2 regions of the Gordonia sp. w5E2 genome follow, and region 2 is predicted to be linked to the other one. Evidence: predicted binding sites of a transcription regulator. Region 2 holds the regulator's gene; the other holds the start of a gene.
The links. Region 2 encodes HspR, which represses chaperone genes until heat shock. Its sites were predicted from a motif close to ANNTGAGTNNNNNNNACTCANNT; they were not measured.

Region 1 (15,773 bases), 240 kb from region 2:
TGACAAATCCGGCGACTACCGCGTAGATTGATACTGACTTGTCAGACTTCATCACGCCCTAATTTCTGTAGAGTCGGACCCCAGCTAGGCCATCACGGGAAACGTTGCCCAGCAACGTATGGAAGTCATCCCGTCCATTTATTCAGAGATATCGGATAGTGAGAAACAGTCGAAGGTTCCCTCATACTGCGCGCGGCCAGCTCTGTCGCGCATACCCCTCTTCGCTCTAGAGGCAAATTGATCCAGTAACCACGGAGCCATTCCTTCGATCCGATCGACCTGCAAGTAGTGGCTCGGGTCATTTAGCATGAGTCTCATCAAATAGGGATTTGATACCGTACGAGCAGTTGCCCTCGAGCCAGCGGTGTCCCACTCTTTCTCATATCGTCTTAGTCGCCTTGACCGCTCAAGCTCCTTCGTCTCAAATGTGCGCCGCGTCATACGTTAACCGTTGCGACTACGTTGGGTTGCGGAACTAACGGATATGGCTGGATTGGGTCGCAACACCCCGGGCTGACCACACCGACCTCTCCATCACCTGGACCAGCACCCGCACAGGCGAAACCATCACCACCTACCCACGGTGACCACCTGGCCGGGGTGACATCGTCTTGTCGCATGAGCCCGATCCGTATGACAGTTCGGCCGGATTCCGGGGTCGACGTCCTACGGATCGCTGGGCGGTCGAGCAGCACCCCGACCCGGCGCAGCGCCGCAGATCCGTATGACAATCTGGGCGGATTTCCTGGGTCAACGTCATACAGATCGCCAGCCCCAGACACCGTCTCGGGGGCTACAGCCGAGGGTCGTGCCCGTCCATGGTCAGGCCGCGGACTTGCGCGGGCGGCCGGGAGGACGCTTGCGCGCGATCACCGCACCACGCTCGAAGATCTCGCCGCCCCAGACACCCCAGGGCTCGGCACGATCAAGCGCAGCCTGCAGGCACTGCGCCCGCAGCGGGCAATCGGCGCACATCGCCTTGGCGCGCTCGAGGTCACGAGGGTCGTCGGCGAACCACAGGTCGGCGTCGGCTTCCTGACACGGAAGGGCCGATGCGCTCGGTGCCGCACTGACACAGTGCAGGCCGCCGCAGGTCCGCAGCACGCCGGGAGTGGTCAGTGACGGCACCTGGGCGCGACGCATGGCGCGTGGGTGGTGCGATGAACATCTGGCATCGGCGGTCATGCTGACGAGGCTAAAAGTTCAACCTCACTCGAAGTCAAGGGTCACTGCAACGCCAGATAGTCCTCGATGGCCGCGGCAACTGTCGGTCGGGTCACGCAGTCGTAGGCGTGGTCGTTGACCATCCCCGACGCCTGCATCAGCGCGAACATCGTGGTCGGACCGACAAACTTCCACCCGCGCTTCTTGAGGTCTTTCGAGAGCCTCGTCGAATCCTCCGACAACGTCATCGAACCCGGAATATGTTCTGCCGCAGGCGCGTACCGCCAGAAGAAGGATTCCAACGACCCCTCGGCATCGATGAGTTCGCTAGCCCGACGCGCATTGTTGATCGACGCTTCGATCTTGCCTCGATGACGAATGATCCCGGCGTCGCCGAGAAGACGTTCGACGTCACGCTCGGTGAAGCGCGCGACTTTCTCGACGTCGAAACCCGCGAATGCGGCTCGGAAGTTCTCGCGCTTGGTGAGGATCGTTCGCCAGCTCAGGCCGGATTGGAAGCCCTCGAGGCAGACCCGCTCGAACAGCGCGGTGTCGCCGGTGAGCGGAAATCCCCACTCCGTGTCGTGATAGGTCGTCTCGGGCTCGACAGCTGCCCAGGTGCAGCGCGACAAGCCGTCGTCGCCAACGATCACGTCCACCATGTGTCCTGCCTCCCAGTCCGCCGCCGCCGAGCGTATCGCGGGACTCCGACACTATCGGCACCTCCATCCGCTTTACCGATACGGTGGATTGCGTGAGCGACTACATCCTGAATTCACCGGGCACCTTCATCACCGACTCGCTCCGCGGTTTTGTTGCCGCTCACCCTGACATCGTCTGGCAGTCCGACCCCGGTTTCCTCCACCTGCGCGAGCGCGACGGCGAAAGCAACGTCGCCCTCGTCTCCGGCGGCGGGTCAGGCCACGAACCCATGCACTCCGGAATGATCGGCACCGGCATGCTCGACGCCGCGTGCCCCGGACTGGTCTTCACCTCGCCCAATGCCCTGCAGATCGTCGGTGCCACACGGTGGGCGGACCGCGGCGCGGGCGTGCTGCACATCGTGAAGAACTACACCGGCGACGTCATGAACTTCCGCATCGCGCGGCACCTGGTGCGCGATGACATCGAGACCGATCATGTGATCGTCGCCGACGACGTGGCATCCGACTCCGCAACCGGCCCCGGTCGTCGAGGAACCGGAGCGACCATCCTGGTCGAGAAGATCTGTGGAGCCGCAGCAGCTCGCGGCGACGATCTCGGCACCGTCGCCGACATCGGCCGGCGCGTAGCGGACAACGCCCGCAGCATCTCGGTGGCCTATCACGCGTGCACCATGCCGTCGAAGTCGGCGCCGACCTTCGAGCTCGACGCCGACGAGATGGAGTTCGGCGTGGGCATCCACGGCGAAGCAGGCCGTGAACGCACCGCCCGCGTCGGTGCCCGTGAACTCGTCAATCGCATGGTCGACCCGCTGGTCGACGCACTCTCACTCACCCACGGCGAGGAAGTGATCTGCCTGGTGAACGGCTTGGGCGCCGCCCACCCACTCGAACTCGACCTCGTGTTCGGAGAGGTCGTCGCAGATCTTGATCGTCGCGGGATCTCCATCGCCAGGCCGATGGTCGGAACATTCGTCACGGCCCTCGACATGCGTGGCGTCTCGATCACCCTGCTGCGAGCCGACGACGAGATCGTGTCGCTCTTCGACGCCCCGACCACCGCGCCGGGATGGGCGGCCAATCCGGCGCGTGGTACTGCCCCGCTGAGCGACACCACGTTCGCCGAACCGTCGGACTCCGCAGACGACGGAGCCGAGAACGAGTGGCTGACACGTTTCGTCCGACACGTCCAGGAGTCGATCGACGACCTGACCGAGCTCGACCAAAAGGCAGGTGACGGCGATTTCGGAACCAACATGGAAGCCGCGCTGTCGCACTTCAGCCTTCCGGTGCGCGGTACCGACAGCCAGGTATTGAACGCCATCAGCACGTCGTATCTCGTCCGGTCCGGCGGGACGTCCGGCGTCATCTTCGGCGTGCTATTCCGCGAGTTGGCCAACGCCTTCACCGAGACTGACGACGTCGAGGCCGCGATCCGCGAGGGTTCCTCGCATGCGCTCGCAGAGATCCAGGATCTCGGCGGCGCCCAGGTCGGTGACAACACGATGGTCGACGCTCTCAGCCCGGCCGTCGACGCGTTGGAGAATGGCGACTCTCTCGCCGACGTCGCCCAGAAGGCTGCTGATGGCGCCGAATCCACGCGTGACACAACCGCAACGAAGGGTCGAGCAAGCTACGTCGGCGAGAATGCGCGCGGCGTCGTCGACCCGGGTGCACTCGTCGTTTCCTGGCTCTATCAAGCTCTGACTGACGACTGACGCGTTCATCCATGAAAATCGTTAACCTATAACGTCCCGTCGCGTTATTACTTCGTGACCGCGAGTGCCCTCGGTTTCGAGTTCGTCGCAATCCGCCGTTGCCCCTGACGGTCTTCGCCTCCGAAGACCTAGCGTTTAGCCCACGTCGAGAAGTCGGCGCTGCGCACTACGACAACAGGAGCTCGACATGAGTGATTCAACGGGACGCCTGTCTGCACTGCTCTCCCGCATCGCCGAGGGAGACGCGCACGCCTTCGCCGCCTTCTACGACGAAACCAGTCACCGTGTCTACGGCATGGTTCTGCGGATCGTGCGCGATCGCGGCCTCAGCGAGGAAACCACGCAGGAGGTCTTCCTCACGGTGTGGCGGTCGGCGCACACTTTCGACCCGGAGTCGGGTTCGCCGCTCGGGTGGCTGATGACGCTCGCGCACCGACGAGCCGTCGACCGGGTTCGCTCGGAGACCGCGGCAAAGCGTCGACTTCACGTCTACAGCACAGCCGAACAGTCCACACGGATCGAACACGACGTCGTCAGCGAATCGGCTGAGCGTCGCGAAACCGTTCGCGAGGTGCGATCCCTGCTCTCACGGCTGACCGAACTGCAGCGCGAAGCCATCGAGCTCGCCTACTTCCGCGGTATGACCTACCGCGAGGTGGCCGACGAACTCGGCGTCGCGCTACCCACCGCGAAGTCACGCATCCGGCAGGCCCTCAAGCGTCTCGAGCCGCACATCGCGGCGGTTCCTGCCGCCTGAGCACCTGCACGCGCACAGAGTCCCCAAACCGCAAGGCCCCCTCACAAAAGAAAGGTCCCGACCCAAGAATGGGTCGGGACCTTTCTGGCCTGTCGGCGTGTCAGCCGTGTGGGCGTGTCAGTGCTGCTGGCGTGTCAATCCTGTGGCGGTCAGTCCAGAACCAACCCGTCGCCGTCGGCGCTCACGTTGACCGGCACGACGTCGCCGTCGCGGACGTCACCGGCGAGCAACGCCTTGGCGAGCTTGTCGCCGATGGCCTGTTGCACCAGGCGACGCAGCGGACGCGCACCGTAGAGCGGATCGAATCCCCGCTCGGCGAGCCATTCCTTGGCCTTGGGCGTGACCTGCAACTCGAGGCGACGCTGTGCGAGCCGCTTCTGCAGTTGGCCGAGTTGGATGTCGACGATCGACACCAGTTCCTCCGGGCTCAGCGCGTCGAAGATCACGACGTCGTCGAGTCGGTTGATGAACTCCGGCTTGAAGGCCGCGCGCACTGCCGCCATCACCTGGTCCTTGTCGCCGCCGGAACCGAGGTTCGACGTCAGGATGAGGATGGTGTTGCGGAAGTCCACGGTGCGGCCCTGACCGTCGGTCAGGCGTCCTTCGTCGAGAACCTGCAGCAGGATGTCGAAGACGTCGGGATGAGCCTTCTCGACCTCGTCGAAGAGGACCACCGTGTACGGACGACGCCGCACAGCCTCGGTCAACTGACCGCCCTGCTCGTAGCCGACGTAGCCGGGAGGTGCACCGACAAGCCTTGCGACGGCGTGCTTTTCGCCGTACTCACTCATGTCGATGCGCACCATCGCGCGCTCGTCGTCGAACAAGAACTCCGCCAGCGCCTTGGCCAGCTCGGTCTTGCCGACACCCGTCGGTCCGAGGAACAGGAACGATCCCAGCGGCCGGTTCGGATCGGCGACGCCTGCGCGTGCACGCCGCACGGCGTCGGAGACCGCGACGACAGCGTCTTTCTGACCGATGACGCGTTGTCCCAGTTCGTCTTCCATGCGCAGCAGCTTGGCGGTCTCACCCTCGAGCATCTTGCCCGCGGGGATGCCCGTCCACGCCGACACGACCTGTGCGACGTCGTCGGGGCCGACCTCCTCCTGCAGCATCACGTCTTCGTCAGGGTCGGTGCCGGTCTTCTCGATCGCGGCCTCCAACTCCTTCTCCAAGCCCGGAATCTTGCCGTAGCGCAGCTCGGCGGCGCGGCCGAGATCACCGTCACGCTCAGCGCGATCCGCTTCTCCGCGAAGGCGTTCCAGCTCTTCTTTGGTGTCGCGAACGGCGTCGATGGCGGTCTTCTCCGACTGCCAGCGCGCGGAGAGCTCGTTGAGCTTCTCCTTTTGATCGGCCAGTTCCTGACGCAGCTTTTCCAGACGTTGCTTCGACGCTTCGTCGTGCTCCTTTTCGAGCGCGACCTCTTCGACCTCGAGGCGTCGGACTACACGCTCGACCTCGTCGATCTCGACGGGGCGCGAGTCGATCTCCATTCGCAGGCGCGACGCCGCCTCGTCGACGAGGTCGATGGCCTTGTCGGGCAGGAAGCGCGAGGTGATGTAGCGATCGGAAAGTGTTGCGGCAGCGACCAATGCGGAGTCGGTGATGCGCACACCGTGGTGCACCTCGTACCGTTCCTTCAGGCCACGCAGGATACCGATTGCGTCTTCGACGCTCGGCTCGCCGACGTACACCTGCTGGAAACGACGTTCCAGTGCGGCGTCCTTCTCGATGTACTTGCGGTACTCCTCCAAGGTCGTGGCACCGACGAGTCGCAGCTCACCACGAGCAAGCATCGGCTTGATCATGTTGCCCGCATCCATGGCGGAATCGCCTGTGGCACCGGCACCTACGATGGTGTGCAGCTCGTCGATGAAGGTGATGACCTGTCCGGCCGATCCCTTGATCTCGTCGAGCACGGCCTTCAACCGCTCCTCGAACTCGCCGCGGTACTTGGCGCCCGCGACCATCGATCCGAGGTCCAACGAGACAACGGTCTTGTTGCGCAACGACTCCGGCACGTCGCCTTCGACGATGCGCTGAGCGAGCCCCTCGACGATGGCGGTCTTGCCGACACCTGGCTCACCGATCAACACCGGGTTGTTCTTGGTACGACGACTGAGCACCTGCACCACACGACGGATCTCGGAGTCGCGCCCGATGACCGGGTCGAGCTTGCCCTCACGGGCAGCCGCGGTCAGGTCGGTCGAGTACTTCTCCAGCGCCTGATAGGTGGATTCGGGGTCTTCGGATGTCACGCGCGCCGTGCCACGGACAGCGACGAACGCCTCCTGCAGCGCCTGCGGGGTTGCGCCGTTGTCATGCAACAGCTTGGCGACGTCGGAATCACCGGTCGCCAATCCGACGACGAGGTGCTCGGTGGAGACATATTCGTCGTTCAGTTCGGTCGCGAGCTGCTGGGCGGCCGTGACCGCCGCGATCGACTCGCGGGAGAGTTGCGGCTGAGCGCTGGCACTCGACACCGTCGGCGCCCGATCGACCATCGCCTGCGCCTGTGCGCGAATAGTCGACGGATTCACTCCGACCGCCTTGAGCAGCGGCGATGCGATCCCATCGGACTGGTCGAGCAAAGCCACCAGGATGTGGGCGGGACGTACGTCGGGGTTACCAGCAGCGGCCGCCGCCTGCACGGCAGCGCTCAACGCCTGCTGTGTCTTGGTGGTCGGGGTGAAGCTGTCCACTTCGTGGTACCTCTTTCTCTACGTGTGCGTTCTTAAGTCTCTGTGGCTCAATTATGGCCACTCGAGTTGTTCAACGCGAGTAGAGTTGAGTCCATTCCGCTCAGGTTTGGTAGTTTTGTGACTTAAGTCACTGTCGATGGCTCGCGGCGGCGCCCCCGGCCGACAAATGTGTGTCGAATCGAAGGATGTGGGTGCTGCAGCGCCCACATCTTTATGTAAGACACACATCTACCGCCCCCTCGGCCCACACGGGGCCACTCAGCGTCTCCACAGCGGCGATCGCGCACACTGTGTTCGAAGAAGAGGGCGGTGAATGTGGCGTGCGCATCCTTGTAGTCGACGACGACCGTAACGTCGCCGAGACGGTCCGCAGGATGATGGTGGCCGAGGGCTGGGTGGTCGACGTCGTGCACGACGGTGCGCTCGGCCTGGAGAAGGCCGCCTCCGAGCGCTTCGATGTGATCGTGCTCGACATCATGATGCCGGGCCTCAATGGATATGAGGTCGTGCGCTCGCTACGGCGTTCTCAGGTGTGGACACCGGTGTTGATGCTGACGGCCAAGGACGGCGAGTACGACCAGGCCGACGCCTTCGATTTCGGCGCCGACGACTATCTGACCAAGCCGTTCTCGTTCATCGTGTTGATCGCGCGCATGCGCGCACTTGCCCGCCGTGGCGCACCCGAGCGACCAGCAGTGCTCACCGCAGGCACCCTGTCGCTCGACCCGGCAGCCCACGTCGCGTCCCGTGGCGAGACCGAACTCACCCTGACGCCAAGGGAATTCAGCATGCTGGAGTTCCTGATGCGCCACAAAGGTGAGGTGGTCACCCGAGCAGAGATCCTCGACTCCGTCTGGGACGTGAACTATCGCGGCGACGAGAATGTCGTCGAGGTCTACGTAAGCTATCTCCGCAAGAGAATCGATACCCCGTTCGGGTGCAAGGCAATTCAGACTGTGCGCGGCGTCGGATATCGCCTGGCGGCCGACGGAGGCGGCTAGGCGCGTACGGGCTAGTCCAAGGCCTGCTCGACGCTCAGCCGAAAGCCGACGGCTGCTCCCCCACCATCGGCGTCGGTGATCACCACGGTCCCACCGTGGGCGCGGACGATCTCCGAGACAATAGCCAGTCCGAGACCCGAACCGCCCGATCCGCGCTGCCGCGAGGCGTCGAGGCGCACGAACCGCTCTGTGACACGGGCTTTGTCGTCGTCAGGGATACCGTCACCGTCGTCGGCAACCGTGATCGTGACTGTGTGATCCGCGACGTCTCTCGACATCGTCACCGACAGACGACTCGCGGCATGACGCGCAGCATTGTCGGCGATGTTGCGTAGCGCGCGTGCGAGCTTGTCTGCGTCGCCGCGAACCCGAGCGGCAACGATTCGAGCGTCGACGACGTGATCGGTCACCGCGTCGAGTCGGGTGACTTCTGCACTGACGATCTCGTCGAGATCGACGTCATCGAGAAGTAGTGGCACTCCACTTTCATCGGCGCGGGCAAGAAGCAGGAGATCGGCAACCATCTGTTGAAGGCGCAGAGCATCGGGGAGCATCACGGAATCGACCGTGTCCGGATCGATGGGCTGGCGTTTGACACTCGAAAGATCCAGCAGCCCAACAAGTGTGGTCAGTGGACTGTTCAGCTCATGCGACGCATCGTTGACGAACTGCAGTTGCTGCGTTCGTGACACCTCGATACGGGCGAGCATCTCATTCATGGTCACGGCCAGCGCAGACACCTCGTCGCCCGTAGCGGGTACCGGGACCCGTTGGGTGAGGTCACCACCCGAGATCTCCTCGACGCGTGCGCGGATATCGTCGACGGGACGAAGTGCGCGCCCCACGAAAACGTAAGTGAGGAAGGCCATTCCGACAACGACGAATGGAAAGACGATGGAGCACAGTATCCCGAGCGCGACAACGGTGGCATTGATGGGCGCCTCTTCCGCGCCGACCTGGATGGTGAAGACGCCTTCCGGCGTCTTGACCCCGTAGGCGCTCGCCTGGAATTCCTGCTCGGTGTCGGTGGCGTGCGCGCCGTGAATCGTCAACCGCTGCCCGGCGGCCAACGGAGGCGACATCGGTCGCGAGTAGACGGGTTTGTTGACCAACCTCAGAGCACCCGACTCGTCGGTGATCTGTACGACCGCAATGTTCTGACCGCTCGCGAGCAGCGCCTGGTCGATACCCCCGACACCTTCAGCCGACAACGAGCTCGCTATCTGCTCTGCGCGCGCGAATGTGGCGGCATCAGCACTCCGCAGCAACACGTGATGTAGTGCTTCGACCATGATCACCGCGGCGATTGCCAACGCGCATGCGACGAGACCGGTCGCGAGAAGCGTGAGCCGCATGCGTACGGGACGAGTCCAGGCGACAAGTCGGCCAAGAATCGTCCTTGCACGCTGATACACCTTCCGAAGCCTAGTCGGCCGTATGTATCCATAGTGGCGCTACTCAGCGTCCCCTAAGCTTCTACCAGCAAGGATGCCCCACATGTGTGTCGGTCGTCCCGAGTCGGCAGACGGAGCCGCTCGTGAAAGCTGACCACACCGTCGTCCATCTCGGTCCAGCCCTGGCAGTCTCCATCGCAGTGCTCGCCGTGATCGCGATCGCCGTCAACCGATACAACGATCGCGCACTCGCCGCTGCGACCGCACGGGCCGCGATCCGCGCAGTCTGCCAGTTAGCTGCTCTGGCAGCAGTATTGGCGCTAGTCATCCACGCCCTGTGGGCATCGGCAGTGTTCGTGGTCGTCATGGCGATCACCGCCGCGGCGACCTCGGCAGGTCGCGTGTCAGCAGCACACCGTGCGAGCGTGCGGAAGACAATCCGGTGCCTCGTCCCGGTAGCAGCCAGCACCATCCTGATCGTCGTGACACTGGTTGCTGTGGGCGTACTACCCGCCACTGGCATCGCGATCATCCCGACCGCCGGAATCATGTTCGGAGGTGCGATGAATACGACGTCGATCGCCGGCAAACGTGCGCACGATGAACTCCGCACTCGGCGCGGCGAGGTCGAAGCCGCGCTGTCACTGGGCTTCTCGTCTCGCGATGCCCGACTGGAGATCATCAGACCCACCGCCGCAACAGCATTGATTCCCGGACTGGATCAGACCCGCTCCGTTGGCCTCGTCACCATCCCGGGCGCATTCGTCGGGATGGTTCTGGGTGGAGCCTCAACCACTGCGGCGGCGATCATGCAACTCTTCGTCCTGATCTCGTTGCTGGCCGTGAGTGCAGTGGCCGCGTTGGTCACTGTCGAAATGGTTTCCCGAGATCTTGTCTGACAGAGGAGAAGTGGGGTGCCACCGGCCTCCCCGATCAGTGGTGGGCAGAAAACCACTCCGCATACTCGGTGGCCCATACACCAGCCAGGTGTCCTGCCTGTCGCGCCGCGGACGCTCCATCGGACATGCCGTCACCGTCGACTGCCAAAATCACCGCGACGGCACTGAGAACCAACAGGATCGCCACGACGAGGACGCTGCGTCTTCGGGACGACCACTTCGCCACTGCCAATTCAACGATAGGGAGCACGAGTAGCGTTGCAGCGCAGGCGACAACAACAGCAGCGACCACATCTGACATCCACTGAACACCGAGATACAGGCGCGTTGCGCAGACGAACACAACCGCGACGACGGCGCACACCCACAACGCAGTGCGAGCACCACCGCCCGCCGACCGTGCTACGAGGGACGCCGCGGCGACCACCAGTGCAGCAGTCCCAGCCACGTGGCCAGAGGGAAACGAATAGGTGGTTTCCAATACGCCCACCTGGTCTGTGACCGGCGGACGCGGGCGCGCCACCAGCACTTTCAACGTCGCACACAGCGCCCCGGCGCTTGCGACTGTGGCAACCAACATGACGGCGCGCAGGACACTCGCATCGCGCACCAGCAGAATGATCGCCGCCAGAGCAGTCCAGACGGCAACCGCAAACGGGCTGAAAACCTGCATCGCGACGTCGACGACCGAGGTCCGGTGAGGCGTATGAAGTCTTGTCGTCGCCGACATAATCATTGTGTCAATGGGCAGTGGGCCGCCGCCAGATATGCGCAGGGCAACACCCGCAACCACAAGGACAAGAACTAACGCCAATCCGCCCGACACGCGAATGTAGCTCGACATGATGTCACTATTGATCAGCAGCCCTGTGGAGATGCTGAGTCACGCTGAGCGCAAGGGCTATTTAGTACACGGCTCATCTGCCGTCGCCGTTCGACGAAGCCGCGGGCCATCTCAACGGGCGCTGAGTTTCTTAACCGGTGCTGAGTCCGATTCGCAGCCGTGCCGCGGCCTCAATACTGTTGGCGGCGTCGGTGATTTGACGCGGACGTGGAGTCCTTCAATCACCCTTCGTACAAGCGGCTTTCGCGACGACGCGCAAGCGCGTCTCCCTTCCGGAAACCCCCACTTCCGGAAACCTACGATAGGAATCTCTATGTCGGAGTCCTCTCACGACGCTTCGGCGTCAGTGGCGCCTACCGAAGCGAAGTCGCCGAGCCGAATTCGTGTCGGCCTGAACGAGCAGCTGGCCATCAAGGTGCCCGCGATCGGCGTCATGTTCTGGGTTGTCAAGATCGTGACAACCGGTATGGGAGAGGCGATGTCGGACTATCTGGCGACATTCGGTCTTGCGGTTCCGGTGGTCGTGGGCGTCGTCTGGATGGGTATGAGCTTGTGGCTGCAGCTCCGGTCGCGTGCCTACCACGCACCCACCTATTGGTTCGCGGTAGCGGGAGTGGCAGTGTTCGGCACGGTCGTTGCCGACGGGCTGCACGTCGTCGGACTGTCCACAACGGAAACAAGTCTTGGCTACGCGATCGCTCTCGGGCTGTGGATGACACTGTGGTACCGAACCGAACACACGCTCAACATCCATGAGATCACCACGCGACGAAGAGAGATCTTCTACTGGGGCACAGTCCTGTTGACCTTCGCGCTCGGGACGGCGTTGGGAGACTGGAGCGCATTCTTCCTCGGATTGGGATTCGCCGGCTCGATCGTGCTCTACGCATGTCTCATGGTGGTGCCAGGCGTGGGCTGGAAGTACCTCCACCTCAACGCCGTCGCCGCATTCTGGACCGCGTACGTGCTCACCCGCCCGCTTGGTGCGTCGGTGGCTGATTGGCTCGGCAAGCCGCAGCCGATCGGACTGGGTTTCGGCGACGGTGTCGTCGCCATCGGATCGCTCGTCCTTGCGACCATCCTTGTCGCATTCCTTTGGCTCACCGGGTCCGACGACCCCAACAATTCCGCACCTCGTGCCCGGACTCTCCAGCGCGCACTCAGGGTCTCCTAAGCTCATCACCGGCATCATGCTCGCTGATGACAACACAGGTTACGGCGACCGTCGCAAACTACCTTCGTACCATCTTCGACCTTGAGGAAGATCGCGTGGAGGTTCGTCGCGCACGCATCGCCGAACGCACAGGAAACAGCAAAGCATCTGTCGCCCAAATGCTTCGGAGAATGAGAGATCAGGGGTTGCTCGACTTTACCGACGAGCGGCTCGTGGTTCCCACCAAGGCGGGGCGCGATCTCGGCGTCGCGTTGACCAGGCGGCACCGACTTGCCGAGAGGATGCTCGTCGACGTCGTCGGCCTACCTCGCTTACAGGCTCACCGAGTTGCGTCGGGCTGGGAGCTGTCCATGGACAAAGCCACCGAAACTCAACTCATGCACCTGTTGCGGTACCCAACCACCGATGCCTGGGGAAATCCGATACCCGCTCTCTGGCAACTAGGCTTTCACGATAGCCCGATCCTGCTACCCGGCCTCCCACTGTCCGAGGCCGTACGTGACACAGGCTCCGCCAGGCTATCGGTGCAAGCGTTCTCCGAGCATGTGCTCAACGACGAATCCGCCATCACACGTCTGCTTGAAGCGGGCATCGAACCGGGCGCAACCATCGTCGCCAGAAAGCAGGGCGCTGCCGTGTCCGTGTCCGGCGACGAATCAGTCGATCTTCCAACACAATTGGCGGCCTCGATTCGTGTGACGCTGCTCGGCGCCGCGGACGCGGATGCATACACCCACTGATCGCCGCGGTCGCGCGACCGTCTCCCGATCCACAAACGTGTGTCGAATCGAAGGATGTGTGTGCTGCAGCGCCCACATCCTCACGTAAGACACACATTTACTGCGCGCCGTCGAGCCACAGAGGCTCACGTATGCAGTGTGCGGCCCGCCCAGTACTCCTTGCGGATCTCCCGCTTCAGGATCTTGCCGGTGGAGTTTCGCGGCAACGCGCTCACGAAGTCGACGGTCTTCGGTATCTTGTAGCCCGCCAGCCGACCGCGGCAGTAGTCGATGAGCTCATCCTCGGTGACGGCGCCGTCGGCGTTCAGCACAACCACTGCCTTCACCGATTCGCCCCACTTGTCGTCCGGAACACCGATCACCGCAACGTCGGCGACCGCCTCGTGTTCGATCACGACGCGCTCCACCTCGACGGGGTAGACGTTCTCACCGCCCGTGATGATCATGTCTTTGACGCGGTCAGAGATGAAGAGATAACCGTCGGGATCCATATGCCCGGCATCGCCTGTACGCAACCACTCGCCCACCAGAGTGTCTGCGGTCGCCTGCGGATTACGCCAGTATCCGAGCATGTGTTGCTGCGACTTCGTCCAGAGTTCACCCACGGTGTTCGGCGGAAGCGTATTACCATCGGGATCAACCACTTTGATGATGTTCCCAGGCAGTACCCGACCCGCCGAGACCAGTCGCTCGGGATGCGTCACATCGCGATGATCAGCCGGAGTGAGAACACTGAACACTCCCGACATCTCTGTCATCCCGTACACCTGATAGAAATCGACGTCCGGCCAGGCTTCCAGACAGGCACGAATCGTGGGCAGTGGCATCGGCGAACCGCCGTAGCCCAGACATCGCACCGCCGAATAGTCCCGCTTGTGCAGACGCCGATCCGCGAGAAAGAACCCATAGACCGCCGGCACAAAAAAGGCGTGAGTCACTGCGCGCTCGACCATTTCGTCGAGAACGGCACCGGGAACCATCTCGCGCACGATCACCGTCTGGGCGCCCACCGACATACCCGCAAGCACCCACGACGACCCTCCGACGTGAAACAGAGGCATGGCCACCATGCTCACCGAGTCCTCCGTGAAGCGAAATCCGGTGACCGCGGCACGACTGTGCGCCGACAGACTGCGGTGCGTGAGCATCGCCCCCTTGGGGTGCCCCGTCGTCCCAGAGGTGTATAGCTGCAGGAAAGCGACATCGGGGTCGAAAGGTACCGCCGCGAAAGATTCACTCCCACAATCCAACCAGCGCTCGTACTCGTCGTCGGGGCCACCGCTGACGATGACACGCTCAACCGTGGTGAGCTCGTCCCGGATCGCCGCAATGGTGTCGACGAACTCCGGCCCCGTGATGACGATAGCGGCCTGCGCATCGTTGATGATGTAGGCCACCTCCGCAGGTGACAGGCGAAAGTTGATGACCGCATTCGCGGCACCGGTCAACGACGCTGCGAGAGTGGTCTCGACGCACGCCACAGAGTTCTTGTCCAAGAATGCAATTCGATCTCCCGGCCGAACACCGGACGCTACCTGAGCAGCGGCGTTGCGCTCAATACGCTCACGGAACCGACTCCAAGTGAAGTGCCGATCGCCATCGATCACCGCCAGATCATCGGGCTTTTCGGCAACCCAGCGATCGACGACACCGATTATCGGCGTGACTTCGTCATTCGACGACGCCGCGTACGTCGACTTTGAGGTGACGTCGTGCCGCAGGGTGGGGCTCTGAAAGGTCATACGGGTGTGTCCTCCAAGCGTGAATTCTCCGGAATCAGAACAGGTTTGATGGCAGTTCCAGTGCGAAAATCCGCCAAAGCGCTCGCGATGTCGGTGAAGTCGTAGGTGGTGATCAGTTCGTCGAATGGGAACTTTCCCTCTTGCCACAGCGCGATGAGCTCGGGGATGAATCGGTGCGGGTCCGCATCGCCCTCGATCACACCGGTCAGCGTGCGTCCGAGTAACAGATGTCCTTGATCGACGGTGATCTCGTTCTCGAGCTTCTGCAGACCGAGCGTGGCACACGCGCCGGGCGACCGCAGCGACTCGAGAGCTTGGCGCACAACGACTCCCGACCCAACCGCATCGATCGTGTAGTCGAGCCCGCCCGCCAATTGCAGGATCTCCCACACGAGATCGCTGACCACCGTCGGGTCGAACGTATGCGTTGCCCCGAGCTTCCGTGCGACCGCCAGGCGTTCGGCATTCGGGTCGACGGCGATGATCGGATCACATCCAGAAGCCTTGGCAGCCATGACTGCCGACAGACCAACCGTCCCGATCCCCCACACGCCGATGCTCTGCCCTTCACTGGGCCGGTGCACGTTGAGCACCGCGCCCGCACCGGTGAGCAAACCACACCCCAGTGGCCCAAGGATGTCGATGGGCAGTCGGTCGTCGACCTTTACCGCATTCCGTGTACTGGCGACAGCGTGAGTGGCGAAAGAGGATTGTCCGAACCAACTTCCATGGACTTCCCGTTCGCCACTATGCAGTGTCGGCGTCCCGTCGAGACGGGTACCGAAGTAGTTGAGCGCGGCAAACAGCTCGCAGTACGCCGGGTGTCCGGATCGACAACTGGCGCACTCGCGGCAGTGGTCGAAAGTGAGTACCACGTGATCGCCGACCACTAATTCGGTCACTGCGCTTCCGACGGCCTCGACCACGCCCGCACCTTCATGTCCCACAACGTAAGGGGTTGGCAGCGGGACAGTTC
Region 2 (15,773 bases):
GCGACGTCGACACGGTCACCAAGATCATGAACGACGACCCGGCCGTGCAGGCGGGCGTCTTCACCTTCGAGGTCTATCAGGCCGAAGGTCTACCGGGCGACGCGCTGCCGCCGGCTCCGTGACCAGCGAGACATCGACCTCCACATAGTTGCGCGAACTGCGCTCAACTTTTTTCTCCGAATCGGGAACAACCCGGATCTGTGCACAGTTGGACCTATCGAGAAACCTGAGTCGGTCAGACTCAAGTAGACTTGACGCGGTGAGGCTCAACCAGTAGGACTTGAGTCGGACGCGCTGAAGTCTCTGGTCCCCGACCAGACGCAGGTTTGCATCGACCAACCCCCTCGGTCGTGCCGTCAGCTCGACCAGGGGACCGAGAACTTGGGTGCACACCCACAAACTAGGAGGAAATAACAGATGTCTCGTGCTGTTGGAATCGACCTCGGCACCACCAACTCCGTGGTGTCCGTGCTCGAGGGCGGCGAACCGACTGTCATCGCCAACGCCGAAGGCTCGCGGACCACTCCGTCCGTCGTCGCATTCGCGCGTAACGGTGAGGTACTCGTCGGGCAGCCCGCCAAGAACCAGGCCGTCACCAACGTCGACCGCACCATCCGGTCCGTCAAGCGCCACATGGGCGAGGGCGACTGGAGCGTCGAGATCGACGACAAGAAGTACACCCCGCAGGAGATCAGCGCGCGCACGCTCATGAAGCTCAAGCGCGACGCCGAGTCCTACCTGGGTGAAGACGTGAGCGACGCGGTCATCACCGTGCCCGCATACTTCAACGACTCGCAGCGTCAGGCCACCAAAGAGGCCGGTCAGATCGCGGGCCTCAACGTCCTGCGTATCGTCAACGAGCCCACCGCTGCCGCACTGGCATACGGACTCGACAAGGGCGAGAAGGAACAGACCATCCTGGTCTTCGACCTCGGTGGCGGCACCTTCGACGTCTCGCTGCTCGAGATCGGCGACGGCGTCGTCGAGGTCCGTGCGACCTCCGGCGACAACAACCTCGGTGGTGACGACTGGGATCAGCGCATCGTCGACTGGCTCGTGGAGAAGTTCAAGAGCAGCTCCGGCATCGACCTGACCAAGGACAAGATGGCCATGCAGCGTCTTCGTGAGGCTGCCGAGAAGGCCAAGATCGAACTGTCTGCCTCGCAGAGCACCTCGATCAACCTGCCCTACATCACCGTCGACGCCGACAAGAACCCGCTCTTCCTCGACGAGCAGTTGAGCCGCAGCGAGTTCCAGAAGATCACCTCTGATCTGCTCGAGCGCACCCGCGCTCCGTTCCAGGCCGTCATCAAGGACGCAGGCATCTCCGTCGGCGACATCGATCACGTTGTGCTCGTTGGTGGTTCGACTCGTATGCCCGCCGTCACCGATCTGGTGAAGGAACTCACCGGAGGCCAGGAGCCCAACAAGGGCGTCAACCCCGACGAGGTCGTCGCGGTCGGTGCTGCTCTGCAGGCCGGCGTGCTCCGCGGTGAGGTGAAAGACGTTCTGCTGCTTGATGTCACCCCGCTGTCGCTCGGTATCGAGACCAAGGGCGGCGTGATGCACAAGCTGATCGAGCGCAACACCACGATCCCGACCAAGCGGTCGGAGACCTACACCACGGCCGAAGACAACCAGCCGTCGGTGCAGATCCAGGTCTATCAGGGTGAGCGCGAGATCGCCTCGCACAACAAGCTGCTCGGTTCGTTCGAGCTCGGCGGTATTGCTCCTGCGCCGCAGGGTGTTCCGCAGATCGAGGTGACCTTCGACATCGACGCCAACGGCATCGTGCACGTCACCGCGAAGGACAAGGGCACCGGCAAGGAGAACTCCATCCGCATCCAGGAGGGCTCGGGCCTGAGCAAGGACGAGATCGACCGGATGATCAAGGACGCAGAGGCCCACGCAGAAGAGGACCGCAAGCGTCGCGAGGAGGCCGAGACCCGCAACCAGGCCGAGTCGCTGGTCAACCAGACCGAGAAGTTCCTCAAGGACAACGAGGACAAGGTTCCCGGCGAGGTCAAGGACAAGGTCAACGCCGCGATCTCCGGGGCCAACGATGCCCTGAAGGGCACCGATATCTCGGCGATCAAGAGCGCGATCGAGAAGCTGTCCGCGGAGTCCCAGGAGATGGGCCAGGCGATCTATGCAGCATCTGCTGCTGAGTCGCAGAACGGCGCATCCGCCGAGGGTGCCACCGCAGACGCCGACAGCGACGTCGTCGACGCAGAGGTTGTCGACGAGCCGAACTCCGGGGACACCAAGTGACCTCACCGGAGCCCGAGCTCGACACGACTGCGGCAGACACCGCAGCAGTCGACGTGGAGTCGACGGTCGAACCGACCGCCGACCCCGCGTCGGGTTCGGAAGAGGCGACCGGCGGAAACTCGGCCGAGGTGGCCGAACTGACCGCCGCCCTGCAGCGTGAACGCGCACAGTTCGCCAACTACAAGCGGCGAACCGAAGAAGAGAAGCAGGGACGCGTCGCCTACGGCAAGCAGATCCTGATCGACAAGCTGCTACCGGTTCTCGACGACCTCGACCGTGCCCGCGAGCACGGCGATCTCGAGAGCGGACCGCTCAAGGGTGTGGCCGACAAGCTGATCGCCACACTCGACGCAGAGGGATTGGCGAAGTTCGGTGCGCCGGGCGATCCGTTTGATCCGGAACTGCACGAGGCCGTCCAAAATGACGGCAGCGGAACGGAACCCGTCATCGGCGCGGTCTACCGCGGCGGTTATCGGCTCGGCGACAAGGTGATCCGCACGGCGATGGTCACCGTGACCGACCCGGACCCGCAGACCGATCCCTCGGCACAGCCGAGTACGACCGGTCACAGTGGTGCACAATAATCACCTGCATATGCTCCGACGGCGCGTCGCGTGAGATGACGCGGCGCGCCGTCGGCGCAACAGGGCGCCACAACCCACGACTTTTTCACAACTCAAGACCAGACAACTTCACACAACTACGAAGGAGGTGACGTCTGGTGGCTCCACAACGAGAATGGCTCGAACACGACTTCTACAAGGACCTGGGCGTTGCTTCTGACGCTTCGGCTGAAGAGATCAAGAAGGCTTACCGCAAGCTCGCTCGCGAGCTGCATCCCGATGCCAATCCGGGAGACAAAGAAGCCGAAGAACGCTTCAAGCGGGTGTCTGAAGCCCACAGCGTGCTCTCCGACGCCGACAAGCGTAAGGAGTACGACGAGACCCGTGCCATGTTCGCCGGCGGTCAATTCCGCGGCGGCGGAAACGGTTTCCCGGGAGGGTTCCCCGGCGGCGGCGGGACTCGTTATTCGACGAGCAACGGTGCCGATTTCAACATCGGCGACCTCGGCGACCTGTTCGGTGGCGGAGGTGAATCGAGCGGCGGCTTCGGCGACTTGTTCGGCGATCTGTTCAACCGCGGAGGGTCATCGCGCTCATCGACGGCAACGCGGCCGCGTCGCGGCAACGATCTCGAGACCGAGACCACGCTGTCGTTCAAGGATGCCGCGGTCGGTACGACCGTACCGCTCCGCATAACAAGCCCGGCCCCCTGTACGACATGCCACGGAAGTGGCGCCAAGCCGGGCACGAGTCCGCGAGTCTGCCCGACCTGCAACGGATCCGGGCTGGTGAGCCGCAATCAGGGCGCGTTCGGTTTCAGTGAGCCGTGCCAGGATTGCCAGGGCACGGGATCGCGGATCGACGATCCGTGTAGCGACTGCGACGGCTCCGGCGTGAAGGTCAGGGCGCGCACCATCAACGTGCGTATCCCGGCAGGCGTCGAAGACGGACAACGAATTCGGTTGGCAGGCCAGGGCGAAGCGGGCCGACGCGGTGCACCGTCGGGCGACCTGTATGTGGTCGTCCACGTGACCGCCGACAAGATCTTCACTCGCAGCGGCAACGACCTCAAGGTTCAACTGCCGGTCAGCTTCTCCGAATTGGTGCTCGGTGCAACGGTTTCCGTGCCGACGCTTGAGGGGTCGGTGGGAGTCAAGATCCCGCCGAACACCACAGACGGACGCACTTTGCGTGTCCGTGGACGTGGTGTGCCGAAGCGTTCCGGAGGCGCGGGCGACCTGTTGGTCACCGTGAAGGTCGAGGTGCCGGGCACACTCGACGACGCCGCGACCGAGGCACTGAAGAAGTACGCCGAGGCAGAGAAGGCGAGCGGATTCGACCCCCGTGCAGGATGGGGGCGATGAGCCATGGCGAGTCGAGACTTCGAGGATTCGAGCGCGACGTTCATGATCTCGGTCGCCGCCGAACTGGCAGGGATGCATGCGCAGACACTGCGCACGTATGACCGGCTCGGACTCGTCACGCCGCAACGCACGACGGGAGGCGGACGCCGCTACTCGCCGCGCGACGTCGAACTCCTGAGAGAGATCCAACGTCTCTCGCAGGAGGAAGGCGTCAACCTCGCGGGCATCAAGCGCATCATCGACCTCACCAATCAGGTCGACGCGCTCCAACAGCGAGTCGGTGAACTGCAGAGCCAAGTCGAGCAGTCCGGTCGCCGCGGTGGCGAGTTGGTGCCGGTCCCACGCACGAGCGCGTTGGTCGTCTGGCAACCACGACGCACCAAGCGCAAGGACTGAGCAGACGCTGTTTTCTACCCATGCTCCCCGACGGCCGGTTGGCCGCCGGGGAGCACACGTTAGGCTGACTTCTCACAGCAACGTGGGGAGTCAACGGTGACACAGCCGACCGGGACGCAGGCATCAGGCGCAGGGCAAACAGGGCCGGTGTCCCTGGGCGTGTCTGTTGTCGGCGACGAGATCGCGTCGGTCGTCATTCGCTCCGGCGCCGGCGGTGCAGACGAGATCGCGGCCAGCAATCTCGTCGATCTGCCCGATTACCTCCCCGAATCGGCGGCCGCGGCCATCACGGAACTGGTCGAGTCGGTCCCGTTCGAGGTCGATCACCTCATCGTTTCCTGCTCGCGTCCGAGCACCCGCAACTACCTCGCGCAGGCCTTCACGCCCGGACCGTCGACGCCGCCCTGGTACCGGATCACCAGCGTCGACGACATCGCGGGCGCCATGCTCGCCGTCGCGCGCTCGTCTCCGGGCGGGGCAGGCGTGACGGCCGTGGTGAACCTTGCACGTACAGGCGAGCCCGCCGACGGCGTGTGCGTGGCGCTCGTCGACAACACCACCGGCCAGTTGCTCGACACCCGCGACAACTCGACGCTCGAGGGGATTCCGGTCACCGATCCACAGGGCGCCGACGATGTCGCCCGACTGATCCTCGACGCCGATGGCGGCTCCCGGTTGAGCTCCGTCGTCTGCACCGGGTCGGGCGCAGAATTGCCCGGCGTCGCGCCTGCGCTCGAATATGCGGTCACACGCCCGGTGTCGATAGCCGAGATGCCTGCCCTCGCTCTTGCCGCGGGCGCTGCCGCCACCCCGGCGAAGACGACGGTGTTGCCGGCAGGCGACTCGGAACAGGGCGCGTATGCCGCCGCAGCACCCGCGCGCGCTCCTCGGGATGCGACAGGGCTGCGCTGGTGGGCGCTGGGTGCGGCGATCGGGGTCGCCGTTCTACTCGGCGCAATCGGACTGACGGCACTGCACGCCAGCAACGACAACGAGAGCGCCACACCGAACACCACGCCGTCCACGGTGACGGTCACCGACACCCCGCAACAGGCAACCGTCACGCGCGAGGGCGACGCCGTCACCGAAACGCAGACCGAGACCAGGAGCGAGGTCCGCACGACGACGGTCCGACCGCCGACGGTCACCAGGACGGTGGAAGCCCCGGCAGGTACCGAGACAGAGACCGCGACGGTCACCGAGACCTCCACGGTCACTGTCACCGTGCCCGGGCAGTCCGAAGGCGGCGGCGAGCAAGGGCAGGGGACAGGCGAGAACTGAGGTCGCCGTGGCGCCGTCAGAACACGGGATCGGATTGGATTCTGCTCGCCCGCACGCCGGCGATGATGAGTCGACGACGCGTGGCCGTCACCATCTGCGGAGAGCCGACGACGAGCGCCTGATGGCGGCTCCAATCTGTCTCTGCCGCAACAACATCTGGCAGCACACCGATCCGGTGATCGACGCCGAGTTCCTCGGGTGACGCGATCGAGTTCAACCACCACGGGTCGTCGGTCTCCTGCGACACCGCAGTAACGCGCAACCACGGATTGGTCGACGCGATGCGCGCCAGCACCGCCAGATCGTAGAGTTCGCCGGGGTAGCGCATGCCGTAGAAGATGTGCGTCGACGGCGAGTCGGCCCGCTTCGACATCTCGATCAGCAGCGCACGCAGCGGAGCGAGTCCGGTACCGCCCGCGACCATGAGGACGTCCTGGTCCCGTTCGATGTGCAGTGTTCCGTGGTGCTGCGCCAGCTTCCAGACATCGCCGACGCGCGTCGTCGACACGATCGCAGAACTGACGACGCCACCGGGAACGGCGCGGACGTGGAATTCGATCTCGCCATCCTCATTGGGTGGAATCGCAGGCGAGAGATGCCGCCACTCGTGTGGCCATTGCGGAATTGCCACCTCGAGGTACTGCCCGACCGAAAAGCGCAGCGGATCGTCGCTGACGAGCCGCACGACGGCGAGGTCGCGGGTGATCCGATACTTCTCGACCACCTGCGCGGTCCAGGTCGGCGGCCCGGACGCCATCTCGGCCGCACCTCGCATCACGCCGGTGGTCAACATCATCGCCTGGGTGACCGTCTCCTCGGTGTCGCCGTCCCAGTAGCCGTCGAGCACCGCGCGGAACTCGCCGATGAGCGCGGTGCACATCAGGGGGTAATGCGCAGGCAGCACGCCGAACTTGCGGTGATCGCGCCCGAGCTGTGCGAGCAGTTCGACGAGGTCGGTGTGGCCGTCGTCGGCCGGAATCACTTCGAGAGCGTGGTCGATCACTCCGAAGAACGCCTCACGCAGATGCGACATCTGCGCGGGAAACAGGTCGCGAAGGTCGGGATCGAGAGCAAAAAGGCGCGTGAAGACGCCGCGCGTGAACGCGTCGGGGTCGCGTCCGATGACCTGACGCACGTGATGCAGCGCGTGGCGCGAGTGCCCGCCCATGCTCACCTCCGATCGTGTGGCCTCGTCGACAACCTCCTTATTCTGCCCCCTCGTCGGCGCGGAGTGCCCGAGGCGGCGAAAGGTGTGTCAGTGGAAAGAATCCGCACCTTCCAAACAGCTAATTGATCCAAAAATATGCAGGATGTGGGATCCTGTACTTGTGGTCTCCCTGGAAAACGTGCTTCCGGGAATCGTCGACGCGCATATGTTGCAATGGAATCCGCGTCAGACTCCTTGGCGGGCAAAGGGCCTCGCGCGGGTACGACGACTCACGCCGTGGCTCGGCGAACGCGCATTCACCCTGCTGGTCTCGCAGGCCGACAGAGAATACGTTCTGACGCCGTCGGTCATCGCGCGCCCCTACGAGACCGAACACTATGTCAAAGACATCGCGGGAGTGCCCACGGTCGCAGGCGCCGCGATCGACACCGTCATCGTCGCTGATTCCCACTGGCGGGCATACGCGGGCGACATCGACATGATCTCCGACGTCGAGGCCGAGGAACTATCGGAAACCCGCTACACGATCGGACTTCCCTTCGGTCGCGACGGTGCCCCGCGGCTGGGAGCGATCATCGTGCACGGCGATCCGAGTTCGCCCAACTTTGCGACGCAACTCGACGCACAACTCGACATCACGCCTCTCGTGCGCGCAGTCCGAGTGCTTGCAGCACGCCATCCCGATCCACGCGTCCGTGATTCGACGCCGGATGAGGGTCTGCTGGCGTCGACGTCCGCACTACGCGGCTTCGGTGAGGCGGTGCGTCGGGGCTTGGTGTTGGAGGCGTTTGTCTATTCACATCAGCTCTACGACGTGATCAGTTTGGCGCGCGAGTATCCCGAGGCCACGGTCGTCGTCGACCACATCGGAGCGCCGGTGGGTGTTTTCGGGCCGATGGGTGTGCGGACCGGCAACACCGCCGCGGCGCGTGCAGACATCATGCGCCTGTGGCATGAGCGGCTGGTGAGCCTTGCCGCGCAACCGAATATCGTGATGAAGCTGTCCGGATTGGCGATGCCGATTCTCGGTTACGGACACGACCCCCACGGCAACATCGGGAGCCGAAAGACCCTCGCCGAGATGATCGGTCCTCTCATCGGGCACATGGTGAGCCATTTCGGATCGGAACGACTTCTCTTCGGGTCAAACTTTCCCCTCGACCGGCCCAATGCGACGATGTCGATGGTCGTCGGCGCACTCCTCGACGTACTCAGTCCGTGGGGCGACGATCTCTTGCGAAAGGTCCTCCGCGACAACGCTCTACGTGTGTACAACGTCGACGACGCCCCTCACGGCCAGGCGTGAGGGGCGTCGTACGAAAGAACTGCTATTTGTCCTCGGGGCCCTCCGGAACCGGAGGCTCGGGCATGACGGGATATTCGCCGGTGTAGCCCTGACGCTGCGCCGCGAGTGCCAGCACCTTCGACCGGCAGGCATACCAGCCCGCGACCAGCAGCGGCGCTCCGACGATGATCGCGATGAGATTCCAGATGTCGTCGTAACACATCAGGACGACCACCGCCGCGAGGAAGATCAGCGTGGCGTAGCTGGTGTACGGCGTGCCCGGCAGTCGGAATGAAGGCCGTGTGAGTATGCCCTTCTTCTCCCACCGGTAGAGCTGGATCTGACAGGCGACGATCATCGCCCACGTGGAGATGATTCCGAGCGCGGAGAGATCGAGCGCGATGTTGAAGGCGTCTTCGGGAACGAACAGGTTGAGGATGACGCCGAGGAAGGTCAGCGCTCCGGTCAGCGCGATGCCGCCGAACGGAACGCCGTTCTTGTTCATCTTGCCGGTGAATGACGGTGCAGTTCCGTTGAGCGCCATGGAGCGTAGGGTGCGGCCGGTCGAGTACAGGCCTGCGTTGAGACTCGACATCGCCGCGGTGAGCACGACGAGATTCATGATGCCGCCCGCCGCCGGTACGCCGATCTTCGAGAAGAAGGTGACGAACGGACTCTCGTCCGCCTTGTAGGTGGTGTAGGGCAGTAGGAGGGCGAGAACGATCAGGGAGCCCACGTAGAACACGGCGATACGCAGGATTACCGAGTTGATCGCTCGCGGCATCACTTTCGCGGGCTCGGCCGTCTCGCCCGCAGCGGTGCCGACCAATTCGACTGCGGCATAGGCAAAGATGACGCCCGACGTCACGATCACCAATGAGAACAATCCCGTGGGGAACAGTCCGCCGTTGTCGGAGATGACGCTGAACCCGGTCGATGCGCCTTCGATGTCGAAACGTCCTGCGAGGAAGACGATTCCGACGACGAGGAATGTCACGAGTGCGGTGACCTTGATGATCGACGCCCAGAATTCCATCTCACCGAAGAGTTTGACCGAGATGATGTTCATGGTCAGCACGATGCAGAGGGCGATGAGCGCGATCAGCCATTGCGGGATCGCACCGAACATCCCCCAGTAGTGCACGTAGAGTGCCACGGCGGTGACGTCGACGATCGCGGTGGCGGCCCAGTTGAAGAAGTAGAGCCAGCCGGTGACGAATGCTGTTTTCTCACCGAAGAATTCGCGCGCGTAGGAGACGAAGGATCCCGACGAGGGTCGGTGGAGAACGAGTTCGCCGAGTGCGCGGAGGATGAAGAAGACGAAGACGCCGCACACGGCGTAGGTGATGAACAGGCCGGGGCCTGCGTCGTGAAGGCGGGAACCAGCACCCATGAACAGGCCGGTTCCGATCGCGCCACCGATGGCGATCATCTGGATCTGTCGTGGTTTGAGCGCCTTCTGATAGCCCTCGTCCTCGTGAGCGAGCGCTGAATTGTCGTACTGCGTCGTTGGTTCGGCTGTCATGGCTCCCCGTGCGCTTGTGGACGATAGACCGTGTGGACAACTTGGACGGCCCCTGACGCTATCGGCTCTTCACTACGTCGAGATGACGCAGAATGTTAACGATCTCGACACCCAATGGCCGTCGATTTGACGGCGCGCTGGCCCAATTGTGTTGAGACGCGGCCCGAATGCCGATTCGATGTCCGATTTAACAATCGAACAACTGTGTCGTGTGTCACATATCGAAAGCGGGTCGGGCGTCTCAGAATGTCGCTCGGGCGCCGCTCTCAGGGGCGACGCCACGGCCGGCGCCCCGCGGCGGGCTGAGGGACCGGGACGTCGCGAAGGTTGCGGGCGACGATGTCGGCGAACTCGCTACACGTCGAGTAGCGATCTGCCGGCTTCTTGGCGAGGGCCTTGGCGAATACCGAATTGAGCGCCGACGGAAGCCACGGTCGACGTCGGGTCAGCAACGGCGGGTCGTCGCGCAAATGCGCGTTGGTGATGCCGAACGCCGTCGCACGTGGGTAAGGCGGAGCGCCGGTGAGGAGTTCGGTGAGCGTGCAGGCGAAGGCGTATTCGTCGGTTGCCGGTGAGAGTTGCTTGGCCTGAAGGAGTTCCGGAGACGCGTAGGCGATCGATCCTTGGACTCGGCCGTTGCGCGCGAGTGGCCGATTGTCGTCGACGAGCTGCGCGATGCCGAAATCGGAGAGCAACGCGTCGGTGTCGGGGCGCGATGAGGTCAGCAGGATGTTGGCGGGCTTGACGTCACGATGCAAGACGTCACGGGAGTGCGCGAAATCGATTGCCGCCGCGATCTGTTTGGCCACATGGACAATGGTCGGTACTGCCGGTTCGGTCGTCGGCGAGGGGATCAGGGCAACAGCAGCGGGGCCGTCGACGTATTGCATGGCGATCCACAGCGTCGGCGGAACACGGTCTGCGGGGACGCCGAGAGCCTGTGCTCGGCGGTTCGTCTGTGCGTCGGGTTGGATCTTCCCGCGCGTGTACATCTCGACGATGTTCGGGTGGTGGAGTCGGGATGCGATGGTGAACTCACGCTCGAAACGTTCGGCAGCGCGGGTATTGCCGGTTTCATCGGAATGCAGCACCTTGAGCGCCTCAGGGGTGCGCTCGTCGCCACGGTGAACGCGGTACACATCAGCACTACTGCCGCTACCCACCAGCGCATCGATGGTGTAGCCGGCCACGTCGCTTCCCGGCTGGTACACCTCGTCAGGGTATCCGCGCGGTGACCATCGGGTGGAGCTGCGGTCCGATGGGCATCGTTCTCACCGAATGAGCGGTCCGTCCAACACGCTCATCGATGATGGGCACGAAGCCTAGGCTTGGGATTATGAGCAGTGCGCCACTCGACGAACTGATCGCCTCGCTCGGCGATCAGATGGTCGTCACCGACCCCGACATCCTTGCCGGCTACCGCCACGATCGTGCCAACGATCCCGACGCAGGCACGCCGATGGCACTCATCCGCCCCGTGACGACGGCCGACGTCCAGGTCGTCGTGCGATGGTGTGCCGCTCACGGGATTCCGGTGATCACCCGCGGCGCCGGAACGAGTTTGTCCGGCGGGGCCACGGCGGTCGACGGTGCCGTGATGCTCTCGACCGAGAAGATGCGGAATCTGACGATCGATACCGCGACCCGCACGGCGGTGTCGCAGCCGGGCCTGTTGAACGCCGAGGTCAAAGCTGCCGCCGCGGCACACGGCCTCTGGTACCCGCCCGATCCGTCGTCGTTTGAGATCTGTTCCATCGGTGGAAATGTCGCCACCAACGCGGGTGGACTCTGTTGCGTGAAGTACGGCGTCACCACTGACTATGTGCTCGGACTCGAGGTCGTCCTCGCCGACGGCCGCGCGATCAGGATCGGCGGCAAACAGCTCAAGGATTCGGCAGGGCTGTCGCTGACGAAGCTGTTCGTCGGCAGCGAGGGTCTGCTGGGCATCGTCACCGAGGTGACGCTGCGGCTGCTGCCGCCGCAGGCGTCGGCGTGCACGGTGGTCGGAACGTTTGCGTCGGTGCACCACGCGAGTGAAGCGGTACTCGCGATCACCGCCAAGATCCGACCGGCCATGCTCGAATTCATGGACTCTGTGTCGATCAACGCCGTCGAGGACATGCTCAAGATGGGTCTCGATCGCGAGGCCGGAGCACTGTTGGTCGCCCAATCCGACGCTCCGGGACCAGCGGGCATCGCTGAGGTGGAACTGATCGAGAAGGCGTTCTCCGGGTGCGGAGCGACCGAGGTGTTCGCGACGTCCGACCCCGCCGAGGGCGAGGCGTTCACCGCTGCGCGCCGCGCGGCGATTCCTGCCGTCGAACGGCTCGGATCGTTGCTGCTCGAGGACGTCGGGGTCCCGCTGCCGGCCCTGCCGGAGCTGATTGACGGGGTCGAGGCCATTGCCGCGCAGAACAAGGTGATGATCTCGGTCATCGCGCATGCGGGCGACGGCAACACGCATCCGTTGATCGTGTTCGATCCTGCGGACGCCGACGAGAGCGCGCGTGCGCAGACGGCCTTCGGCCAGGTCATGGATCTGGCGATCGGTCTCGGCGGGACGATCACCGGCGAGCACGGCGTCGGGCGATTGAAGAAGGGATGGCTGCCTGATCAGCTCGGACCCGATGTCATGGAACTCACCGCGAGAATCAAAGCTGCCCTGGATCCGGAGGGGCTACTCAACCCCGGTGTGCTTCTCTAGGGTGAAACAACACCGGTCCGCATGTCGCAACGCCCCCTCTGTGCTGCGACATGCGGACCGGGATCGAGCACAGCTATCGTCTTCAAGTGGAAGGCGCTGACTCCAAGTTTGTACCGCTGAGGACACTGTAATCACCTTTTGCACAACCATCCATCGAGAATATCCGGACAATTGTCAATCTCAGGTTGATAATGGGAGCTATGACGAGTTCATCTGATCGTGACCTGGACCTTCGCCGTCTCAGAATGTTCGTCGAAGTAATCGAAGCGCCGTCATTACGTGTTGCTGCCGAGCGTCTGTTCATCTCGCAGCAGGCGTTGTCGTCGGCGATCAGGGATCTCGAGCGGCAGCTCGGCGTGCAGCTGTTCTCGAGGTCGCGTCGATCACTCACGCCGACTGCTGCCGGGACAGCGCTGTACGAGGGTTCGGTCCCACTGCTCGCCGGTGGCTCGCACCTTGCGTCGGAAGTGCGGATGGTCGACGCACAGAATCCCGACCCCTACGTGATCGGATACACCCAGGGCCTGGCGCCGTCGGAGGTCTTCCAGGTGATCGAGGGGGCGGTACAGGAGGACTCGACGATGCCGATCACCGTCCGTCCGGTTGCCGCGGAATTCATTCGTGAGGAGTTGCTCGCCGGGAGCATCGACCTCGCGCTCGCGCGCACGGTCGAGGCTCCGCCAGACCTTGCGGGTGCCATCGCGACAAGTCACGAACTGCGTCTTGCCGTCAATGCGCGCCACCCGCTCGCGCAGAACGAGACCTGCGCGATGAAGGATGTCGCGTCGTGTCAGATCGTGATCTCCGAGCTCGAGCCCGACTACACCAACATGATCGTGTCGTACTGCCGTCGCGCGGGCTTCGAACCCGAGATCATCGTCTCCAACCTCCGCGGCACTCCGCCGCACACGTCGGTGATCGCACATCCGCAGGCGGTCGCGTTCGTCACCAACCAGCCCGGATGGCTGTACGACGACCAGATCCGCGTCATCTCGTTCGACAATCCGCCGCTGACCCCCGTCATGGCGATGTGGCTGCCCAATACCGCGCCGCGGATGCGCAACCGCATCCTCGACGCCGTGGGTGTCAGTGCCGTTGCAGAATCGCAGTGAGATCTGCACCGACGGGAAGCGTGCCGTACTCGGCCCCACGATCGTTTCCCAGTCGAGCCTCGATAAAGGCATCCGAGACAGGCGTCGGCGAAAACCGAACCAGCAGTGAGGCTTCGAGAGCCAGAGCCATGGATTCGACGACGCGCCGCGCTCGACGCTGAGCCGACGACGCGTCGAGTGTTGCCAACTCGGAGAGCTGCGCACGGACGTTGTCGAGGTGAGCGTCGAGGATTGTGCTTGCGCCCCGTGCGAGGTTGACCTCCGCATCGAATGCGGCGATCGATTCGGGTTCGCGTGTCATCGCCCGCAGCACGTCGAGTGCGATGACGTTGCCCGAACCTTCCCAGACGGCCATCACCGGCTGCTCGCGGTAGCGCATAGCCAAGGGGAAATCCTCGGTATAACCGTTTCCGCCAAGGCATTCCAGTGCCTCGTAGGCGTGGTGCGGGCCGCGCTTGCAGATCCAGTACTTGGCGACCGCTGTGGCGAGACGGCGGAAGGCGCGTTCGGTGTCGTCGGCATCCTCGTCGTGTGCCCGAGCGAGGCGCATCGCGGTGACGGTTGCGGCTTCGGATTCGAGTGCCAGGTCGGCGAGCACTGCCGCCATGGCCGGTTGGTCGGCGAGTGTCGCTCCGAATGCCGCGCGATGGCGGGCGTGCCAGGTGGCCTCGGCGACCGATTGCCGCATACCCGCAGCGCTGCCGAGCACGCAGTCGAGTCGCGTCTGGGCGACCATCTCGATGATCGTGCGCACTCCACGTCCCGGCTCGCCGACCATCAATGCGACGGTGCCGTCGAGTTCGATCTCGCTCGACGCGTTGGACTTGTTGCCGAGCTTGTTCTTCAGGCGCTGGATGCGGAACGAGTTGCGGGTGCCGTCGGGCAGGATTCGGGGGAGGAGGAAGCACGAGAGTCCTTCTCCGCCAGCACCTTCTGCCTGAGCGAGGACGAGAAACGCGTCTGACATCGGTGCCGAGCAGAACCACTTATGACCGGTCAGCAGGTACTCCGCACCCGGGCCGCCGGCCCCGACTGGTCGGGCGACGGTGGTGTTGGCACGGACGTCGGAGCCGCCCTGCTTCTCCGTCATCGACATGCCGAAGATTGCCGAGGGCTTCTCGGCCGACAGTTCGGGAGAATAGCTGCGCGACAGCGCCTTTGGCACCCACTGGGCCGCGACGTCAGGTTGCAGTTCCAGCGAGGGGATGACCGCGTGCGTCATCGACACCGGGCACGCGTGGCCCGGCTCGATCTGTCCGAAGAGCATGAAGATCGCCGCGCGGGCGACATGTGACCCGGGCTGCGGGTCGGCCCAGCAGCGGGTGTGCGCACCGTGCTCGACGGCCGCGGCGATGATGCGGTGATAACTCGGGTGGTACTCCACCTCGTCGATCCGGTTGCCCCAGCGGTCGAAGGTGTGCAGTTCGGGTGTGATGGTGTTGGCCTGCTTGGCGTCGTGCTGGAACTGCGCGCTGCCGACGAGTGTGCCCACGTCGGTGAGTTCGCTTGTGGCCCAAGCAGCGTCGTGCCGGTTGACGGCTTCGACGAGCACGGTGTTGAGCTCGTACTCATTGATGTCGACCCGCGGGGCCGACTGGTTGAACACCGTGTGCGTCACGTGCGGCCGCGGCTGCGTGGTCGGGGTGGTGGAGGTCATCGTGATGCCTTTCGTCGATCGCCGCGCGGGCCGGGTTGCTCCCGCTGCCCACGCTGGTCGAGCTGCTTTCTCCGCTGGTCGAGCTTGTCGAGACCACCTAGCCGAGCCTGGTCGAGCTCCGCCCGCTGGTCGAGCTCCCCTCGCTGGTCGAGCTTGTCGAGACCACCCGGCCCAGCCTGGTCGAGCCCTCCCCGCTGGTCGAGCTGCCTTCTCCGCTGGTCGAGCTTGTCGAGACCACCCAGCGGCGCGTTGAGAACCTCCTCGGAGATGCCGAGGTTCGTGAAGATCACCGTGACCGCGTCGGTGAGTGAAGGCCCCAGACTGTCGTCCGTCGCCGACTTCTGCACCGCCAGACCGAAAATCGCCGACCAGAACGCCTTGGCCTCGACGCCGATCGAGGCGCGCAGTTGCCAACCGGTACGCACCAGCTTCTGCATGAGTGCTTCC

Region 1: a site for HspR is predicted at 7,087-7,109, ahead of clpB (ATP-dependent chaperone ClpB). Genes of this name have one in related genera too.

Annotation. Positions count from the first base shown of each region.
Region 1 covers NZ_CP144213.1:4,303,487-4,319,259, forward strand. Annotated here, with positions in the region: gene RND64_RS19450 (hypothetical protein) at 1-52, opposite strand, end outside; gene RND64_RS19455 (WhiB family transcriptional regulator) at 823-1,119, opposite strand; gene RND64_RS19460 (DNA-3-methyladenine glycosylase I) at 1,227-1,826, opposite strand; gene RND64_RS19465 (dihydroxyacetone kinase family protein) at 1,919-3,544, shown strand; gene sigK (ECF RNA polymerase sigma factor SigK) at 3,732-4,301, shown strand; gene clpB (ATP-dependent chaperone ClpB) at 4,451-7,003, opposite strand; gene RND64_RS19480 (response regulator transcription factor) at 7,324-8,004, shown strand; gene RND64_RS19485 (ATP-binding protein) at 8,016-9,359, opposite strand; gene RND64_RS19490 (ABC transporter permease) at 9,542-10,297, shown strand; gene RND64_RS19495 (phosphatase PAP2 family protein) at 10,332-11,141, opposite strand; gene RND64_RS19500 (COG4705 family protein) at 11,455-12,315, shown strand; gene RND64_RS19505 (metal-dependent transcriptional regulator) at 12,342-13,055, shown strand; gene RND64_RS19510 (long-chain-fatty-acid--CoA ligase) at 13,181-14,797, opposite strand; gene RND64_RS19515 (NAD(P)-dependent alcohol dehydrogenase) at 14,794-15,773, opposite strand, start outside.
Region 2 covers NZ_CP144213.1:4,545,114-4,560,886, reverse strand. Annotated here, with positions in the region: gene RND64_RS20735 (hypothetical protein) at 1-122, shown strand, start outside; gene dnaK (molecular chaperone DnaK) at 418-2,271, shown strand; gene grpE (nucleotide exchange factor GrpE) at 2,268-2,855, shown strand; gene dnaJ (molecular chaperone DnaJ) at 2,993-4,198, shown strand; gene RND64_RS20715 (heat shock protein transcriptional repressor HspR) at 4,202-4,594, shown strand; gene RND64_RS20710 (hypothetical protein) at 4,691-5,875, shown strand; gene RND64_RS20705 (FAD-binding oxidoreductase) at 5,892-7,043, opposite strand; gene RND64_RS20700 (amidohydrolase family protein) at 7,186-8,349, shown strand; gene RND64_RS20695 (amino acid permease) at 8,372-9,853, opposite strand; gene RND64_RS20690 (serine/threonine-protein kinase) at 10,120-11,064, opposite strand; gene RND64_RS20685 (FAD-binding oxidoreductase) at 11,190-12,557, shown strand; gene RND64_RS20680 (LysR family transcriptional regulator) at 12,758-13,669, shown strand; gene RND64_RS20675 (acyl-CoA dehydrogenase family protein) at 13,644-15,326, opposite strand; partial or broken gene RND64_RS20670 (TetR/AcrR family transcriptional regulator C-terminal domain-containing protein) at 15,566-15,773, opposite strand, start outside.